DNA from 3 places in the Arthrobacter zhaoxinii genome. Region 2 is predicted to be linked to each of the others. Evidence: predicted binding sites of a transcription regulator. Region 2 holds the regulator's gene; each other region holds the start of a gene.
The links. Region 2 encodes LexA, which represses DNA repair genes until DNA is damaged. Its sites were predicted from a motif close to TCGAACANNTGTTCGA; they were not measured.
Positions count from the first base shown of each region.

Region 1: the regulator LexA is predicted to act here: its motif matches at 2,818-2,833, upstream of uvrA (excinuclease ABC subunit UvrA).
Region 3: the regulator LexA is predicted to act here: its motif matches at 1,733-1,748, upstream of N2K95_RS07900 (DUF222 domain-containing protein).

Region 1 is NZ_CP104275.1:1,771,928-1,778,326, forward strand. It holds gene N2K95_RS08265 (ABC transporter ATP-binding protein) at 1-287, shown strand, start outside; gene N2K95_RS08270 (ABC transporter ATP-binding protein) at 284-2,233, shown strand; gene N2K95_RS08275 (GntR family transcriptional regulator) at 2,243-2,659, shown strand; gene uvrA (excinuclease ABC subunit UvrA) at 2,861-5,764, shown strand; gene N2K95_RS08285 (HAD hydrolase-like protein) at 5,845-6,399, shown strand, end outside.
Region 2 is NZ_CP104275.1:1,216,870-1,223,268, forward strand. It holds gene hflX (GTPase HflX) at 1-1,362, shown strand, start outside; gene N2K95_RS05695 (ATP-dependent DNA helicase) at 1,355-3,400, shown strand; gene lexA (transcriptional repressor LexA) at 3,526-4,320, opposite strand; gene N2K95_RS05705 (LysM peptidoglycan-binding domain-containing protein) at 4,745-5,131, shown strand; gene N2K95_RS05710 (histidinol-phosphate transaminase) at 5,194-6,294, shown strand.
Region 3 is NZ_CP104275.1:1,681,873-1,688,271, forward strand. It holds gene N2K95_RS07900 (DUF222 domain-containing protein) at 97-1,674, opposite strand; gene N2K95_RS07905 (glycosyltransferase) at 2,504-3,544, opposite strand; gene N2K95_RS07910 (zinc ribbon domain-containing protein) at 3,641-3,874, shown strand; gene N2K95_RS07915 (ribonuclease J) at 4,175-5,806, shown strand; gene N2K95_RS07920 (transglycosylase domain-containing protein) at 6,093-6,399, shown strand, end outside.

The DNA of each region.
Region 1 (6,399 bases), 560 kb from region 2:
CCCGGGCTCTGGTGGTCCGGCCGTCCATTTACCTGTTCGATGACAGCTTCTCCGCCCTCGACTTCGCCACCGACGCCCGGCTGCGGGCGGCGCTGAAGCCGCAGACCCGGAACGCAACGGTCATCGTGGTCGCCCAGCGGGTGAACACCATCACCGACGCCGCCCGGATCATCGTGCTGGAGGAAGGACGGATAGCGGGGCAGGGAACCCATGCCGAGCTGATGGAGTCCTCGGACACCTACCGGGAGATCGTCGCGTCGCAGCTGACCGCGGAGGAAGTCGCATGAGCACCCCGGGGGTACGGGGACGCCCGGGGGCTCCTGCAACGGCCAGGCCGGAGAACTTTGCCGCCAGTGTCCGGCCGATCCTGGGGCTGATGGCACCGGACCGGGTACGGGTGGCGGCGGTACTGGCTGCCGCCGTCGTCTCCGTGGCGCTCGCGGTCAGTGCACCGAGGATCCTGGGGGAGGCCACCAACGTCATCTTCGACGGGTTCATCGGGCAGTCCCTGCCGGCGGGGATGTCCAAGGACGCCCAGGTACAGATGCTGCGGGACTCGGGGGAGGGGGAACTGGCGGACATGCTTGCCGTCATGGACGTGGTCCCCGGGCAGGGGCTGGACTTCGCCCGGCTCGGCGGCATCCTGCTCGGCGTGCTGGGAATCTACCTCGCGGCGTTCGCGTTCGGCTGGTTCCAGGCACGGGTGACCGCCCGAGTTGTCCAGAACGCCATGTACCGGCTGCGCCGCGACGTCGACGGCAAACTGTTCGGCCTGCCCATGTCCCACTTCCAGCAGCAGTCACGCGGCGACGTCCTGAGCCGCGTCACCAATGACATCGACAACCTGGCCCAGACCCTCTCGCAGAGCCTGACCCAGATTGTCACCTCGGTCCTGACCATCATCGGCGTGCTGGCAATGATGGTCTCCATTTCCCCGCTGCTGGCCCTGATCGCCGTGATCACCGTGCCGGTCTCCGCCCTGGTCACCGTGCTCATTGCCCGGCGCTCGCAGGCGGAGTTCAAGACCCAGTGGAAATCCACCGGCGAGGTGAACGGCTACATCGAGGAAATGTTCACCGGCCAGGATGTTGTGAAGGCCTTCGGCCAGCAGGAACGGGTGATCGAGGGATTCGCACCGGCCAACCACCGCCTGTACCGCTCCGCGTTCCGCGCGCAGTTCGTCTCGGGCATCATCATGCCGGCGATGATGTTCATCTCGAACCTCAACTATGTGGCGGTGGCCGTGGTCGGCGGCCTGCAGGTGGCGGGCGGGCAGCTGTCCATCGGCGGCGTGCAGGCCTTCGTGCAGTACAGCCGTCAGTTCAGCCAGCCGCTGGGCCAGCTCGGCGGGCTGATCAACATGCTCCAGTCCGGCGTCGCCTCCGCGGAACGCGTGTTCGCGCTGCTGGATGCCAGGGAGCAGGATCCGGACCCCGAGCGGCCCGAACACCTCGAGGCCGTCCGGGGACGGGTGGCCTTTGAAGACGTGTCCTTCAGTTACAGCCCCGACGCGCCGCTCATCCGGGATCTGTCCTTCACTGCCGAGCCGGGGCAGACCGTGGCTATCGTGGGCCCCACCGGCGCCGGCAAGACCACCCTGGTCAATCTCCTGATGCGGTTCTACGAGGTGGACGCCGGCCGCATCACGATCGACGGCGTGGACACTGCCCGGCTCGCCCGCGAGGAACTGCGCAGCCACATCGGCATGGTGCTCCAGGACGCCTGGCTGTTCGAGGGCACCGTCCGGGAGAACCTGGTCTACGGCGCACCCGGCGCCACCGAGGAGCAGATTGTCGCTGCGGCGCAGGCCACCCACGTGGACCACTTCGTCCGTTCCCTGCCGGAGGGCTACGACACCGTGCTCGGCTACGACGGCGGGGCGCTCAGCCAGGGCCAGCGGCAGCTGCTGACCATCGCCCGGGCCTGGCTTTCGAACCCGTCCATCCTGGTGCTGGACGAAGCGACCAGTTCCGTGGACACCCGCACCGAAGTCGCGATCCGGCTGGCCATGAACGCCCTGCGGCAGGACCGCACCAGCTTCGTGATTGCCCACCGCCTGTCCACCATCCGGGACGCGGACATCATCCTGGTGGTTCGGGACGGGCAGATCGTGGAGCAGGGACCGCATGAGACACTGCTGGCGGCGGAGGGCTTCTACTCCGAGCTCTACCGCTCCCAGTTCGCCGGCCCGGCGGAGACCGCGGAGGAGCCTGCCGATCCTGCCGGGCATTAGCATTGCAGCATGACGCCTGACACAAAGCCCGGATCCGACGCACCCCCTGCCGGCAACGACCCCGGCGTGCTGGCAAAGGTCCGGATAGACGCTTCCAGCTCGGTTCCCCCATATGAACAGCTGCGCCTGCAGATCCTGGACAGCGTGAATGACGGCCGCCTCGCCGTCGGAACGCGGCTGCCTCCGGTCCGTGCCCTGGCCGGACACCTGGGACTAGCGGTGAACACCGTGGCGAAGGCCTACCGCGAACTGGAGCAGGCGCAGGTGGTCACCACCCGGTCCCGCGCCGGCACGGTCATCGCCGCGAACGGTGACAGCAGCCGCGGCCGGGTGGCCGAAGCCGCCGCCGCGTATGCCGAGACGGTACGGGCCAACGGCGTCTCGGATGACGATGCTGTTTCCCTCGTGCGGGCTGCCCTGGGCTAGGCGGTTTCCGGCACGGCATCCCACTCGGTGGTGCTCCTGGTGCTGGTGGGACCTCAGGAGAACCTCCAGCCCCAAACCGTGGGACCCCGTGCGCGTGCGAGGGAGCCCCGGCAGCTCCGTCCACCCGATCCGCTTCGCCCGCGGCGAAACCCGGGGGGTCGAATACTTTTTCGAATCGGCGTTTGAACTAGAGTGGAAAACGTGCCTAAATCGACTCTTCCGACGGCGGACACCACGTTCGTGCCGCATAAAGCCAATGACCTTTCCCGTCTGGTAGTGAAAGGCGCGCGCGAGCACAACCTCCGCAACGTTGACCTGGACCTTCCGCGGGACGCCATGATCGTCTTCACCGGCCTGTCCGGTTCGGGCAAATCCTCCCTGGCGTTCGACACCATCTTCGCCGAGGGCCAGCGCCGCTACGTCGAGTCCCTCTCCGCGTACGCGCGCATGTTCCTGGGCCAGGTGGACAAGCCCGACGTCGACTTCATCGAGGGCCTCTCGCCCGCCGTCTCGATCGACCAGAAGTCCACCAGCAAGAACCCGCGCTCCACGGTCGGCACCATCACCGAGATCCACGACTACATGCGCCTGCTCTGGGCCCGTGTGGGCCGCCCCTTCTGCCCGGTGTGCGGCGAGCCCGTCAGCCGGCAGACGCCGCAGCAGATCGTGGACCAGCTCCTCGAACTGGAAGAGGGCACCCGCTTCCAGATCCTTGCCCCGGTGGTCCGCGGACGGAAGGGCGAATTCGTCGATCTGTTCAAGGAACTCGCCGCCAAGGGATACTCCCGTGCCCGGGTGGACGGCAAGCAGATCCAGCTGTCCGAACCGCCGAAGCTCGGCAAGCAGTACAAGCACAACATCGAAGTGGTCGTGGACCGCCTGGTGGCCAAGGACGGCATCCGGCAGCGGCTCACGGACTCCGTGGAAACCGGACTCGGTCTTGCCGACGGGCGCGTAGTGGTGGACTTCGTGGACCTGCCCGAGGACAGCAGCGAACGTACCCGCACCTTCTCCGAGAACCTCGCCTGCCCGAACGAGCACCCGCTGGCCATCGACGAAATCGAACCGCGGTCCTTCTCCTTCAACAACCCGTTCGGCGCCTGCCCGGTCTGCACCGGCATCGGCTCCCGGCTGGAAGTGGACGAGGACCTGATCATTCCGGACCCCTCCAAGTCCCTGGCCGAGGGTGCCATCGCCCCGTGGTCCCTGGGCACCGCCACCACGGAGTACTGGAACCGGCTGCTCGACGGCCTGGCCAAGGACATGGGCTTCTCCATGGATACCCCCTGGAAGAAGCTCCCGGCCAAGGTGCGCGAGGCAGTGCTCCACGGCAAGGACCACAAGGTAGTGGTCCAGTACCGGAACCGCTTCGGCCGCGAACGCAAGTACAGCACCGGCTTCGAAGGCGTCATCCAGTACATCCACCGCAAGCATGAGGAAACCGAGTCGGACCACGCCCGCGACCGGTACGAAGAGTACATGCGGGAAATTGCCTGCCCCGAGTGCGGGGGAGCGCGCCTGAACCCGGCATCCCTGTCCGTGCTGATCAACGGCCGCAACATCGCGGAGATCAGCGCCCTGCCGCTGCGTGAAGCCGCGGACTTCCTCAACACCCTGGTCCTCACCGGACGCGAAGCACAGATTGCCAACCAGGTGCTGAAGGAAATCCAGGCCCGCCTGACCTTCCTGCTCGACGTCGGCCTCGAGTACCTGAGCCTGAACCGCCCGGCAGCCACGCTGTCCGGCGGCGAAGCCCAGCGCATCCGCCTGGCCACGCAGATCGGTTCCGGTCTCGTGGGCGTGCTGTACGTCCTGGATGAGCCGTCCATCGGCCTGCACCAGAAGGACAACCGTCGCCTGATCGATACCCTGATCAGGCTGCGCAGCCTGGGCAACACCCTGATTGTGGTGGAACACGACGAAGACACGATCCAGGAAGCGGACTGGATTGTCGACGTCGGCCCCGGCGCCGGTGAGCGCGGCGGCGAGGTGGTGCACTCCGGGCCGTTGGCCGAGCTGCTGACCAACGAGCGGTCCATCACCGGCGCGTACCTCTCCGGCCGGAAGAAGATCGAAATTCCGGCGAAGCGGCGCAAGGTGGACAAGTCCCGCCAGCTGAAGATCGTCGGGGCGCGGGAAAACAACCTGCAGAACCTGAACGTGGACGTTCCGCTGGGCGTTTTCACTGCCGTCACGGGCGTCAGCGGATCCGGCAAGTCCACCCTGATCAACGACATCCTCTACAAGACGATGGCGAACAAGCTCAACGGCGCCAAGCACGTGGCCGGCCGGCACACCCGCGTGGAGGGCCTGGAGCAGCTGGACAAGGTCATCCACGTGGACCAGAGCCCGATCGGACGGACCCCGCGGTCCAACCCCGCCACCTACACCGGTGTCTGGGACCACATCCGCAAGCTCTTCGCCGAGACCAACGAGGCGAAGGTGCGCGGCTACCTGCCGGGCCGCTTCTCCTTCAACGTCAAGGGCGGCCGCTGCGAGGCCTGCCACGGCGACGGCACGCTGAAGATCGAAATGAACTTCCTGCCCGACGTGTATGTTCCCTGCGAGGTGTGCCACGGCGCCCGGTTCAACCGGGAAACCATGGAGGTGCACTACAAGGGCAAGAACATCGCCGAGGTGCTGGACATGCCGATCGAGGAAGCCGCGGAGTTCTTCGCCGCCTTCGGTCCGATTTCCCGGCACCTGAACACGCTGGTGGACGTGGGCCTGGGCTACGTCCGTCTGGGCCAGCCCGCCACCACGCTCTCCGGTGGCGAGGCACAGCGCGTGAAGCTCGCCAGCGAACTGCAGAAGCGCTCCAACGGCCGCAGCATCTACGTCCTCGACGAGCCCACCACGGGCCTGCACTTCGAAGACGTCCGCAAGCTGCTGGAGGTCCTGCAGGGACTGGTGGACAAGGGCAACACCGTGATCACCATCGAGCACAACCTTGACGTCATCAAGAGTGCCGACTGGATCATTGACCTCGGTCCCGACGGCGGCACCGGCGGCGGCAAGGTGGTGGCCTCCGGCACCCCGGAGAAGGTCGCCAAGGTTGAGGGCAGCCACACCGCCACGTTCCTGGCGGAAATCCTCAACCCGTAACGGGATACCTGCCCGGCACATATACTGTGCCGGGCATATCTTTTTCCCTTAGCCCGCCGGGATATGCCAAACTTAGGCCCGTGACTTCTCCCCGGCTCTTGGTGCTTTTCGATCTTGATGGAACGCTGGTGGACCCGGCGGGTGCCATCACGGGCGGCATCAGTTCCGCATTGGCGGCCTGCGGGCTTCCCGTACCCTCCGAGGCGGACCTGCACCGCATGGTCGGCCCGTCCCTGATGACCTCCCTGCGGGACATTGCCGGCGTGCCGGAAGACCGCCTGGACGCCGTCATCGCGCACTACCGGCAGGGCTACCGGCAGTCCGGCATGAGGCAGAGCCGTCCGTACCCCGGCATCATCGGAGCGGTCGAACGGCTCCGCCGCGAGGGCACCGTCGCCGTGGCAACCCAGAAGCCCGAACACCTGGCGGTGGAACTGCTCGGTGTGCAGGGCATGGGTGATCTGTTTGCCTCCGTGCACGGCTCCCCGGCAGACGAGCTTGCCGCAGCCGCACTGAACGGGAAGGCCGGCATCATCCGCGCGGCCCTGGAGCGGCATGCCGGGTCCTATGACCGGGCCGTGATGATCGGAGACCGCCGGCACGACGTCGAGGGTGCCGCCGCCAACGGCATTGAC
Region 2 (6,399 bases):
CAGGATCTGGCCGAACGCCGCGCACTGCGCCGCGTCGCAGGCCTCTCCACCGAACTCGAGGACGTCACCGAGGTTGAATACCGCCAGCTGCGGCTGGAGCGGGTTGTCCTCGCAGGCCTGTGGAGCGAAGGCACCGCAGCCGACGCCGAAAACTCCCTGAAGGAACTCGCCGCACTGGCGGAAACCGCAGGATCGGAAGTCCTCGACGGAATCATCCAGCGCCGGCCGAAGCCGGATCCGGGCACGTTCCTGGGCTCCGGCAAGGCGCAGGAACTCAAAGAGATCGTGATGGCCACCGGTGCCGATACGGTCATCGTCGACAGTGAGCTGGCCCCGTCCCAGCGACGCGGGCTGGAAGACATCGTCAAGGTCAAGGTCATTGACCGGACGGCACTGATCCTGGACATCTTTGCCCAGCATGCGAAGTCCCGCGAGGGCAAGGCCCAGGTGGAACTGGCCCAGCTGGAATACCTGCTGCCGCGCCTGCGCGGCTGGGGCGAATCCATGTCCCGCCAAGCAGGCGGCCAGGTCGGCAGCGCCAGCGCCGGCATGGGCTCGCGCGGCCCCGGCGAAACCAAGATTGAACTGGACCGCCGGAAGATCCGCACCCGGATGGCCAAGCTGCGCCGCGAAATCGCCGCCATGAAGCCGGCACGCGAAACCAAGCGGGCCAACCGTCACCGCAACTCGGTGCCCTCAGTAGCCATTGCCGGCTACACCAACGCCGGCAAGTCCTCGCTGCTGAACCGGCTCACCGACGCCGGGGTGCTGGTGGAGAACGCGCTGTTCGCCACCCTGGACCCCACCATCCGCAAGGCCCAGACCGAAGACGGCATCGGTTACACGCTGGCAGACACGGTCGGCTTCGTCCGGTCGCTGCCCACCCAGCTGGTTGAAGCCTTCCGCTCAACGCTGGAGGAAGTGGCCGACGCCGATCTCATCCTGCACGTGGTCGATGCCTCGCACCCGGATCCGGAGGGCCAGATCGCGGCCGTCCGCACCGTCCTGAGCGAGGTTGATGCGCGCAAGATTCCGGAGATCATCGTGCTGAACAAGGCCGACGCCGCGGATCCGTTCGTGCTCGAACGGCTCCGTCAGCGCGAGTCCCGGCACGTCGTGGTGTCCGCCCGCACCGGCGAAGGCATCCCCGAGCTGCTGCAGGCGATCTCCGAGGGCATTCCTCGTCCCGGCGTGGACCTGGAACTGCTGGTGCCTTACGAGCGGGGCGACGTCGTTTCCCGGCTCCACCAGCAGGACGCGGAAATCCTGGCACTGGAGCACGGCGAGGCCGGCACCCGGCTGCACGTCAGGGTTCGTGAAGGGCTGGCAGCGGAGCTGGAGCCGTTCGTGGCCCATGGGTAGGAAGGGCACACAGGGGCCTGCGCAGGTCCTCGAACTGCTTGATACAGCGGTTTCTGCCATGGGCGGGCAAAACCGCCCGGGCCAGCATGAGATGGCCCGGCAGGTGGCTGAGGCCATCGAGTCCGGCGACCACTTGCTGGTCCAGGCCGGAACCGGCACAGGCAAGTCCCTGGCCTATCTGGTGCCGCTGATTGCGCATGCCCTGGAGAGCGACAAGCCTGCACTGGTCTCCACCGCCACCCTCGCCCTGCAGTCCCAGATTGTGGGACGTGACCTCCCGCGCCTGCTGAAGACCCTCGAGCCGAAGCTTCCGCGGGAGGTTGATGTTGCCCTGCTCAAGGGCCGCAGCAACTACGTCTGCCTGCACAAGACCGGCGGCGGCTTCCCGGAAGAAGACGAAGCCGGGACGCTGTTCCTGCTGGGCGACGAGCAGGCCGTTTCGCACCCGGCACCGACCGCCGGACCGAGCTCCGCCCTGGGGCGCGACGTCGTCCGGCTGCAGGAATGGGCACAGGAGACGGAAACCGGAGACCGCGACGAGCTGCTGCCGGGCGTCAGCGACAAGGCCTGGCGCCAGGTGTCCGTCACCTCGATGGAGTGTCTGGGCGCCCAGAAGTGCCCGGTTGCCGAGCTGTGCTTCAGCGAACGTGCCCGGGCCAAGGCCGCCGAAGCGGATCTGGTGATCACCAACCACGCCATGCTGGCGATCAGCGCCTTCGAAGGCCTCGCGGTCCTGCCCGACTATGACGTGGTGGTGATCGACGAGGCCCATGAACTGCAGGACCGGGTCACCGGCGCCGTCACCGGGCAGCTCTCAGGGACCATCATCTCCGCAGCGGTTTCCGCCGCACGCAAGCACACTTCCGCGACCATGGAGCCCCTGGCCGCTGCCGGACGGGCCTTCGACCTGGTGTTCGCACCGGTCCCCTCGGGCCTGCTGGCGGCAGGACTGTCCGAAGACCAGGAACTGGTGCTCGGACAGGTGCGGGAAGCCTGCCGTACTGCCCTGTCCGATTCCAAGCCCGAAGGCTCCGACTCCGTTGACGGCGGCCGCCAGATGGCACGCTCCCGGCTGATGGCGGTCCTGGAACTGTGCGAACGCATCCTGGACGCAGTGAATTCAGGGGAGGTGCTCTGGGCCTCGCGTGCCAGCACCTTCTCTCCCGGGGCCGGTTACACCGCGCCGGAAGAAGATGCCGCGCCCACCATCAACGTCGCGCCGCTGTCCGTAGCCGGGCGGCTGCGCGAAGGCCTGTTTGACGGGCACACCGTGGTGCTGACCTCGGCCACCCTGGCCATCGGCGCGGAATTCGGTCCCGTCGCCGGAGCCCTGGGACTGCTGGGCACCGGTGCGCCGAAATGGACCGGCACCGACGTCGGAAGCCCCTTTGACTATCCCCGGCAGGGCGTCCTGTACGTGGCGAAGGACCTGCCGAAACCCGGACGCGGTACGTCTGAAGAGCAGCTGGATGAACTGGAGGCGCTGATCAAGGCCTCGGGCGGCGGCGCTTTGGGGTTGTTCTCCTCCCGCCGGGCGGCGGAGGAAGCCGCCGATGTCCTGCGGTCACGGGTGGACTTCCCGATCCTCTGCCAGGGGGAATCCACCATGTCCGCCCTGGTCCAGCAGTTTGCCGACGACGACGCGACCTGCCTGTTCGGAACCATGTCGCTGTGGCAGGGCGTGGACGTTCCGGGAGCGTCATGCCGGCTGGTGATCATTGACCGGATTCCGTTCCCGCGCCCCGACGATCCCCTGATGACCGCCCGGACCCGGGCGGTCGCGAAGGCCGGCGGAAACGGCTTCATGAGCGTCTCAGCCACCCATGCCGCCGTCCGGCTGGCCCAGGGAGCCGGCCGGCTGATCCGCGCCTCCGGTGACAGGGGAGTCGTGGCCATCCTGGACTCACGCCTCGCCACCGCCCGCTACGGCAGTTTCCTGCGCGCGGCCCTGCCGCCCTTCTGGTCAACCACCGACCGTTCCGTGGTGCTCCAGGCCTTGCAGCGGCTCGCGGCGGAACCGGCGGGCTCGAAGAAGTAGCCGCTGCCCCGGCAGGATGGAAACCCGGGCAGGGCAGGAACGCAGAACAAAAAAGCAGCGCCGCCGGCAGGAAGTTGCCGGCGGCGCTGCTTTTTGTTTGCTTCGTACGGGCTGTCCCAGAGCGTCTAGAGCGAACGCATGACCGATACGACCTTGCCCATGATGGTGGCTTCGTCGCCGAGGATCGGCTCGTAGCGGGTGTTCTGAGGCAGCAGCCAGGTGTGTCCGTTGCGCTGCCGGAAGGTTTTCACCGTGGCTTCATCCTCGAGCAGGGCCGCAACAATGTCACCGTTTTCAGCGGTGGGCTGACGCCGCACAACCACCCAGTCGCCGTCGCAGATGGCCGCATCCACCATGGAGTCGCCGGCGACGCGGAGCATAAAGAGGTCGCCGTGCCCGACGAGCTGGCGCGGAAGGGGAACCATCTCTTCGACCTGCTGGTCCGCGAGGATGGGACCGCCGGCGGCGATCCGTCCGACCAGCGGAACCATGGCCGTGTCAATTGCGGTGGTGAGGTCGGAGACGCTCTTTGCTGCGGCCTTGCCGCTTCCCTCAGCGGCGCCGTTCGCCTCCGCAGGCGCCCGCGTGGTGCCTGCCTCTGCCGCACCGGCGTTGCTTCGGCGTGCGGGGGCATCGCGGAGCAGGAGCGGGACGAGGATTTCCATTGCGCGGGGGCGCTTGGGATCCCGGCGGATATACCCCAGCTTCTCCAGCTGGCTCAGCTGGTGGGTGACGCTGGAAAGGCTGGCGAGACCGACAATGTCACCGATTTCCCGCATGGACGGCGGGTATCCGTTGGCGTTCACCGAACGCTGAATCGTCTCCAGGATCTTGGTCTGACGGGCGGTCAGCCCCTTGGTGCGGCCTGCCGGCGACGGCGCGGCAGGGGAGGGGGTGCTGCCATTGGTAACACGGGCCACGTCGGCTTCCCTTCACAATCGGCCCGTGGACGCGGGCCGGATGGTTCTAGCGGTATATCAGGTGTGTTCTGCGGTGATTCTTCGTGCGGAGGTCTTTTTCGTGCGGGGTTCGGCTGTTTATGCGCCGGGCTGTTTTGTCAGTGGCGGATGGTTAGTTGGTTCCAGCCGCTTCCAACAGGTTCAACGCTAGGGGAGCGCAAAGGAATTTTCAAACATATATTCGAGCGAGTCTCGACAATGTTCGTAGATAAGTGCTAGAAATGTTCGAGTACAACTTAGAACATACGTTCGAGTACGGCCCACCGACACCTCGGCGGGCCAACCAGATGTTCGAATGCAGTTTCGATCCAGGGTGTTTTTCCGGTGCTAGTGCGGGAAGGTCCGGGACCGGCACAGCAGCACTTCGGACCGGAAAGGTATTGACATGTCAGTACACGTACTTCCCTTTACCACCATCACGCCGGCCCGGAGCGTTGCGCCCGAGGCGGCTGCCCGGGAATCCGCACGGCTGCGCCTCACCCGCCGCGGCAGGCTGGTCCTGGTGGGCGTGCCCCTGATGCTCGCGGCCGCTGCCCTGCTGGCCTTCATCGGGTTCTTCACAGCCCCGGCCATGGCGTCCGGAGGCTCGCCCGAAGAGACCCGCGCCATCCAGGTGAGTGTTTCCGCCGGAGACTCCCTGTGGTCGCTGGCCACCGAATTCGCTCCGGAACAGGATCCCCGCACCGTCGTCGCCGACATTGTGGAACTCAACAACCTGGCCGATACCACTGTCCCCGCCGGACGCCAGCTGTACGTCCCGGTCTCGCGGTAACCGGTTCCGCCCTCAGGGCAACCTCAGTGCACCGTCCCGGTGGAAGGTCCTAAGCTGTAGTGGTGAACGAACAGCTGGAAAACCTGAACCGACTTCCCCTGCGCGATGATCTGCGCGGCCTGACCCCGTACGGCGCTCCGCAGCTGGATGTGCCGGTCCTGCTGAACGTCAACGAAAATACCCATGGACTGCCCGGGCATGTGCGCCGGGCAATCATGGCCGAAATCGAATCGGTAGTCGGCGGCCTGAACCGGTATCCGGACCGCGAATTCACCCAGCTGCGAGAAAACCTGGCCAAATATCTTGGGCACGGACTGGCGGCGGAGAATATCTGGGCCGGCAACGGCTCCAATGAGGTCCTGCAGCAGATCCTTCAGGCCTTCGGCGGACCCGGCCGGACAGCCATGAGCTTTCCTCCCACGTACTCCATGTACCCGCTGCTCTCCAGCGGCACCGGCACTACCTACGTCACCGGCACGAGGGAATCCGACTTCTCCCTCAGCGCGGACTCGGCAGCGGAGCAGATCCGGGCACAGGCACCCAACATCGTGATCCTCTGCACGCCCAACAATCCGACCGGAACCGCACTCGGGCTGGACGTCATTGAAGCGGCCTACGAGGCAGGCGAAGCCTCCAACGCCGTCGTTATTGTCGACGAGGCGTACGCGGAGTTCTCCCACGCGGACACCCCCAGCGCCCTGCAGCTGCTCCCCGGACGGGAGCGGCTGATCATCTCCCGCACCATGTCCAAGGCCTTTGCCCTGGCGGGCGCCCGCATCGGCTACTTCGCGGCGGCACCCCAGATCGCCGACGCCCTGCGCCTGGTCCGGCTGCCCTACCACCTGTCGGCAATCACGCAGGCGACTGCGAATGCCGCCCTCACCCATGCCGACGCGCTGCTCTCCAACGTCGAGGACATCAAGGGCCAGCGGGACCGGATCGTAGCGGAACTGCGCGGACTCGGGCTGGAACCGGCACCGTCGGATTCCAACTTCGTCCTGTTCGGCGGACTGGAAAACCCCCGCGCCGTGTGGGAAGGGCTGCTCGAAGCAGGGGTCCTGGTCCGGGACGTCGGCATCAAAGGCCACCTGCGCGTCACGGCAGGCACCGAGGCCGAAACCACCGCGTTCCTGGACACGCTGCGGCAACTGCTGCCGGCCTGAGCCGCCCGCCGAAGGGACACTCCGGGCTGCGCAGGCCGGAACCCGGCCGCGCACCCTCCATGTCCCTCGATGGCGGCGGTTTCGGGGAGTCGGCGCGTTCGGGAC
Region 3 (6,399 bases), 470 kb from region 2:
CCCCTGCTGCCTGCGGAGGTTCCAGGCCGGCAGGGTCGCAGGGTGGTGGGCAGGTCGGCGGGCAGAGTCGGGTCGGCGAGCGCCGGGGGAGCCAGCCTATGCTGCCCAAACCAGGTCGGCCATCACCCGTTCAACAACGGCGGAGAAGTCCTCCGGTGCGCCTACCAAGGGCGGCGTGCCTACCAAGGGTCGCGTGCCTACCAAGGGTGGCGCGGTGGATCGGTAGGTGTGCCCGGTGGGGGTGGAGGTCTCCACGGTGTGTTCGGGTGATCCGACCACTCCGGGCCCGCCTGCTGAGCCCGTTGCACTGGTTGGACCTATTGCACCGGGCGCACCGATTGCCCCTGTTGCACCGTTACCACCCAATGCCCCTGCTATGCCCCCAGTGCCCGGAGGTTTGATGACCTCGGCCGACCAGCCGGGGGCTTCCTTGGCATGGTTGCACGCCTCGCAAAGTCCCTGCCCGTTTTCGGCTTTGGTGGGACCACCCCTGCTGTGCGGGCGGATGTGGTCGAAGTGCCGGATTGGTGCGCCACACCACGGCATCCGGCAGGTCTGATCCCGTGCGGCGATGAAGCGGCCAAGGGAAGTCGGGAACAGGCGTGCCCTTGCGTCCATGGCCACCAGCTCACCGGTTTCGGGAGCCGCATACAACCTGCGAATGAAGGTCTGGACGTTCCTGTCCTGCCCCCGACCTTGCTTACGTTTAGTCTGGCTCTCCTGCTGGCCCTTCTCCTGAGTCCGGTCCTGACCCTGGCCCCGACCTTGGCCCTTGTCCTGACCCCGACTCTTGCCCTTGCCGTTTCTCCGGCTCCGGACAAGATCCCGTGCCCACTGCGCCGGAACCGGGCCGTACCCGGGAACGAATGCCGGTTCCGACTCTCCGGCGAGCAGTGTCCGGTCCGTCATCACCAGCTGGACCTCCACCTTCATCGAGTCCGGGTGTCCCTGGCCGGTAATCCGTCCTACAAGGGTGTCCGCCATGATCTGTCCCCGGGTGCGGCCGTCCCCGGCAGCGGTGAGCCGGTCAGCCTCCTTCGACAGGGCAGCATATACACCTACACCCTGGGCGACTGGGAGCAGGCCTGTCAGGTAGGTCATGGTGTCCGGAGCCGGACGGCAGGACACGAAACGTTCCGAGGCGGCCTTCGCGGCCCGGTTCACGGCGGCCCGCGGGTCCAGACGGTAGGCCGCCGTTCTGGCGCGGGAGATGATCTGCCGATCACCCAGAGTCTCCAGCAACTCCGGATTCCCTGCTACCTCCCGGTCAACACGCTGCCGGTCCTCGACGCTGAGGCACGCCGTCTCCCGCACCAGCAATGTTGCCCGCCACTCGCTGATCTTTCCCTGACTCAGCGCCTGCAGGGTGCAGGGCATTTCCTGCGTCAGCGCCTTGGCGAACCCCAGCAGCCGGCCGCCGCGGTTAGCCGATTCCCTCCGGGCCAAAGCGATCTGCGACGCCACTCCACAGCCCTGCTTGTCCTTTGGCACTTCCGCCAGTGCCTGCTTTCGGCGCTGGGAGGCATCGAACGCCGCAGCCGCTCGGGCCTGTGCCGCCGATGCCGCTGCCTTCAATTCCTCAAGGGCACGTATCCGGTCGATGAGTTCGGCATCAGGCTGCTGTGCGGGTTCGGTCTCGCTCTCGTCGCTGAGCGCGCCAACCCACGTATTCACCAGCGCGCTGCTGACACAGGACCTGTCCGGTCCGTAGTGCCGTTGAGAAGGTGAATATTCGAAAATGTGTTCGAGTTTATCGGTCCCGGACGGCAAGAGGAAGGAACTAAATACGCGATGTACTACCTGTTTTTGCCGGCCGAGGGTGGTGTTCCGTGTTGGGGCAGGAATCCGGTGATCTGCACGGTGTAGAGGGGCACGGTGCCCGACGACGACGCCGCCGGCACGGTGACCGACGCCCGCCAGTACGGCGCAGGGAGGTCCTGCCGGTACGATGCCCGACGCCGACGCCGACGCCGCTGCCGACGCTGGTGCGAGTGCGGCGTGCAGGGGCACGGAGCCCGCGGCCGCCGGCACTTCAGCTGAATCCGAGCCCTGCCGGGCCCCGGGGGAGTCCCATGCCGGGTCCGGGAATCCCATCCCCGGTGCGGGAGGCCAAACCCGGCGCGGGAGGCCAAATCCAGCCTGGCTACTCCTTCGACCCGCCGTTAACCGTGGAGCTCCACGCTGCGCTATTCCGTAGGAGTGGGCCGGGCGTACTGACCCGCGGATCTAACCTGCTCTTGGAGAGCCCTTGCGCAGGGAATGTCCGCTCGCGCTCGCAGCACCGAAACCAACGCGCGACAGGAACCGCGACACGCACCTGACCAAGACAACCCGACCAAGGCAACCGGCCAACCCCCGAGCCAAACACCTCCAGGCGATCTACGGCCCTGACTCGGTGAGTTGCTCTCCCCAACACCACTAAGAGGTACTCCATAAACCCGGCAGCAAACCCCGCAGCAAGCCCCGCAGCGCTCGCAGCACGCGCTCGCAGGAACCCAGGGGCTTAGCCCAGCATTCGCCGTCGGATCCGGCGGACCGAATGCGCTGCAGTCTTCAGCCGCACACCGGAATACGGCACCCCGCCGCGCAGCCGCCACTGCACCGCGAGCCAGACACACACCGCCCGCTCGAGAATCCACAACGGAGCCCAAAGGGCCGACGTCGGCCCGAACACCTGCCGCCCGCCGTTGCGTCGGCGTCCAAATTCGGCCGCTGCGGCAACGGCAGCAGAAAGAGCCGCCAGTCGTCGAGGCCTGCGGGCGCTGCGCAAAAGCACCGGGAGCAGAGACAGCTCGGCAGCCAACCGCAGAGGCTGGGCCAGATCGTCATAGGCCTGGCGTACCCGCTGCCGGAAGAACTGCGACGTGGAGGAGGGAAGCCGGGCAACAAACAGGTCGTCGGCGCGCACCTCGGTTCCGCCGGCCGCACGGACAGTGCGCAACAGCTCGAGATTCTCGAACAATGCGTCCCCGCTGTAACCGCCCGTCCGCCGAAGCACCTCTGTCCGCACCGCGAGCGTTCCCGGGTAGTCGGCGCCGAACGCACGGTTCAGCAGGGTCCGGCCGGTGTCCCACCGGGCGTGCCACGGCAGGGGAGGGCGAGGGCGCACGGAAGACGGTACGGAGGACGGCAGCGACGAGCGCACGGGAGGCGGCGAAACAAAGTAGTTCTGCGGACGGACGACGTCGGCATCCCCCAGGAGGGCGCAGATTCTTTCCAGCTGCTCCGGGGTGTAGCGGACGTCGTCGTCGGCAATCACGAGGTATTCAGCCTCGGCCATGTCGACGCCGGTGAGGACGCCGTTGACTTTGCCGTTTCGGCACTCGGGGTGCCGGGGCCGGTAGTGGCCCACGCCGGCAGGGAAGGCCCGGGCGTGTGCCGCAAACAGCTCGTCGCCGGAGCCGTCCACCACCAGGACCCGGACATACGCACTGAGCAGGTCCAGATAGTCCGCCAACTCAGCCAGACCGGTGTCCGCGCTCCATTTCAGCGGCAGCAGATACTCCAGGTGCGGAGGGTCCAAACGCGGAGAACGGTCGTCCATGCGGGAAAGATATCCACCCCGATCATTGCTAAGCAACCTTAGTAAAGCCCGCGTGTCCCCGTTCCCCGGCCTGCCCCCGGGACGTAGGCTGGTCGGATGTTCGTGCTCATTGGATTCAAAACCGTGCTCCGCACCCTCTTCTCCCGCCCCGCCACCTGCCAGTACTGCGGTGTCTACGCGGAGCAGCAGGTGGAGGAACGTGCCAACCGCCTGACGCTCTTCTTCGTCCCGATCTTCACCACCAGCCGCCGCTATGCGTTTACCTGCACCAACTGCGGCCGCAGCACAGGGATCAACCGGTCGCAGAAGAACGCGCTCCAGCGGGCCTGAGGGCCGGCAAAAGCAGCACCGAAAGCCGCCCGCACGTCTCCGCCGATCACCCGCAGGATCCCCGCCGAAGCACCCTGAGACTCTCCGGGAGAGCCCGGTGTCCCCGGCGCGCCGGAAAAGTCAATAGAATGAAAGAAGCACAACAGCTGCCGGCCCTGTTCTGGCCGCACCACAGACTTCCGGAATGCCGCCGTACGGCTGCCGTTCCACCTGCAAATCCCATCCCCGACGAAAGAACCCTCATCCGTGAATAGAACACCTGCCGTCCTGAAAGCCCCCCGGGAACTAGCCAAGGGAACCATGCGTGTCATGAACCTCGGCGGCCTTGGCGAAATCGGCAGGAACATGACCGTTTTCGAATTCGACGGCAAGCTGCTGATCGTTGACTGCGGCGTGCTCTTCCCCGAAGAAGAACACCCGGGCGTAAACCTGATCCTGCCTGATTTCACTGCCATCCGCGACCGTCTGCAGGACGTCGTCGCCGTGGTCCTGACGCACGGCCACGAAGACCACATCGGCGGCGTGCCGTACCTGCTGCGTGAGCGCTCCGATATCCCCATTGTCGGCTCCAAGCTGACCCTGGCCTTCATCGAAGCCAAGCTGAAGGAACACCGGATCAAGCCCAAGCTGATCCAGGTCAAGGAAGGCGACCGCCGCACCATCGGCGGCTTCGACCTTGAGTTCCTCGCCGTGAACCACTCCATCCCCGACGGCCTGGCCATCGCCATCCGCACGGCCGCCGGCATGGCGCTGCACACCGGCGACTTCAAGATGGACCAGTTCCCGCTTGACCGCCGCATCACCGACCTCACCGGCTTCGCCCGGCTCGGCGTGGAGGGCGTGGACCTGTTCCTCACCGACTCCACCAACGCCGAGGTTCCCGGCTTCATGGCCTCGGAAAAGGAACTGGCCCCGGCCATCGACACGGTGTTCCGCACCGCGCCGCGCCGCATCATCGTTTCCAGCTTCGCCAGCCACATCCACCGCATCCAGCAGGTCATCGACGCGGCATCGCGCTACAACCGCAAGGTCTCCTTCGTGGGCCGCTCGATGATCCGCAACATGACCATCGCCGAGGAACTGGGCTACCTGAACATCCCCAAGGGCATCTTGGTGGACTTCAAGTCGCTGCAGCGCACCGATGACCACAAGGTGGTGCTGATCTGCACCGGTTCGCAGGGTGAGCCCATGGCCGCGCTGTCCCGGATGGCCAACAAGGACCACCAGATCCGCATCCACGAGGGCGACACCGTGCTGCTGGCCAGCTCGCTGATCCCGGGTAACGAGAACGCCATCTACGGCATCATCAACAACCTGACCAAGATCGGCGCCAACGTGGTGCACAAGGGCAACGCCAAGGTGCACGTCTCCGGCCACGCCAGCGCCGGCGAACTCGCCTACTGCTACAACATCGTCAAGCCGCGCAACGTGATGCCGGTGCACGGCGAATGGCGCCACCTCAAGGCCAACGGAGCCATTGCGGTGGAGACCGGCATGGATGCACGCGACGTCGTCATCGCGGAAAACGGCATGACCGTTGACCTGCGCCGCGGCCGGGCAACGATCTCCGGCAAGCACCAGGTGGACCTGGTCTTCGTGGATGGCGACAGCGTCGGCCACACCACCGAGGAAACCTTGAAGGAACGCATGCAGCTGGCCGAGGAAGGCGCCGTAACGGTGCTGGCCCTGGTCGATGCCGACACCGGCACCATCGCCGAGCCGGCTGAGTTCTTCACCAAGGGCTTCACCGTCAAGTCCGAGGACCTGGGCAAGGCGGAGGAGGCGGTGGAGAAGGCCCTGGCCAACGCCGCCACCGGCCGCGGACCGAAGGGCGAGGAGCTCGAAGACGTCATTGAACGCGCCGTCGCCAACTGGATGCGCCGCTTCTACAACCGCACCCCGGCGATCACCGCGATTGTCGTCGACGCCTAAAGAGCCGTTCATGTGAGGCGCCCGCCTCACCGCAGGGGAGGGGCCGCCGTCGAATATTCGACGGCGGCCCCTCCCTTTGCTATGCGGGTTTCGTGTGATTTTATTCTCTGCGTAACACGGCTCCCGTGCCCGTCGGGTTCTCCGCCGCAGACCAGAAGCCTGCTCCGCTTCCCAGTAACGGCGCGGATTTCGCGGGTCCTGCAGGCCATGCACACATCCGCGCGTTATACCTTTCGGCACAGGGACGGTCAAGAGGCCTCACAGGCAGTGTCGATAAATTGGGCGAATGCGTCCCCCCACATCCTCATTCTTCCGGAAACTCTCCGTGCCCGGACGGCTCGTTGCGTTCTTCCTCGTCAGCGTGCTTGCCGGCGTGCTGGCAGCCGGCACCCTGATTCCCATTGCTGCTGTGGCGGCCACGGGAACGGATATGGCCGTTGGAGTGCTGGACCAGCTGCCGGATGAGCTGGAAACCGGCCCCCTGGACCAGGGATCGAAGATCTACAGCGCCGACGGCGTCCTGCTGGCCACGTTCTATGCCCAGAACCGGGTTCCGGTAGAGCTGGACGAGATCTCGCAGAGCATGCAGGATG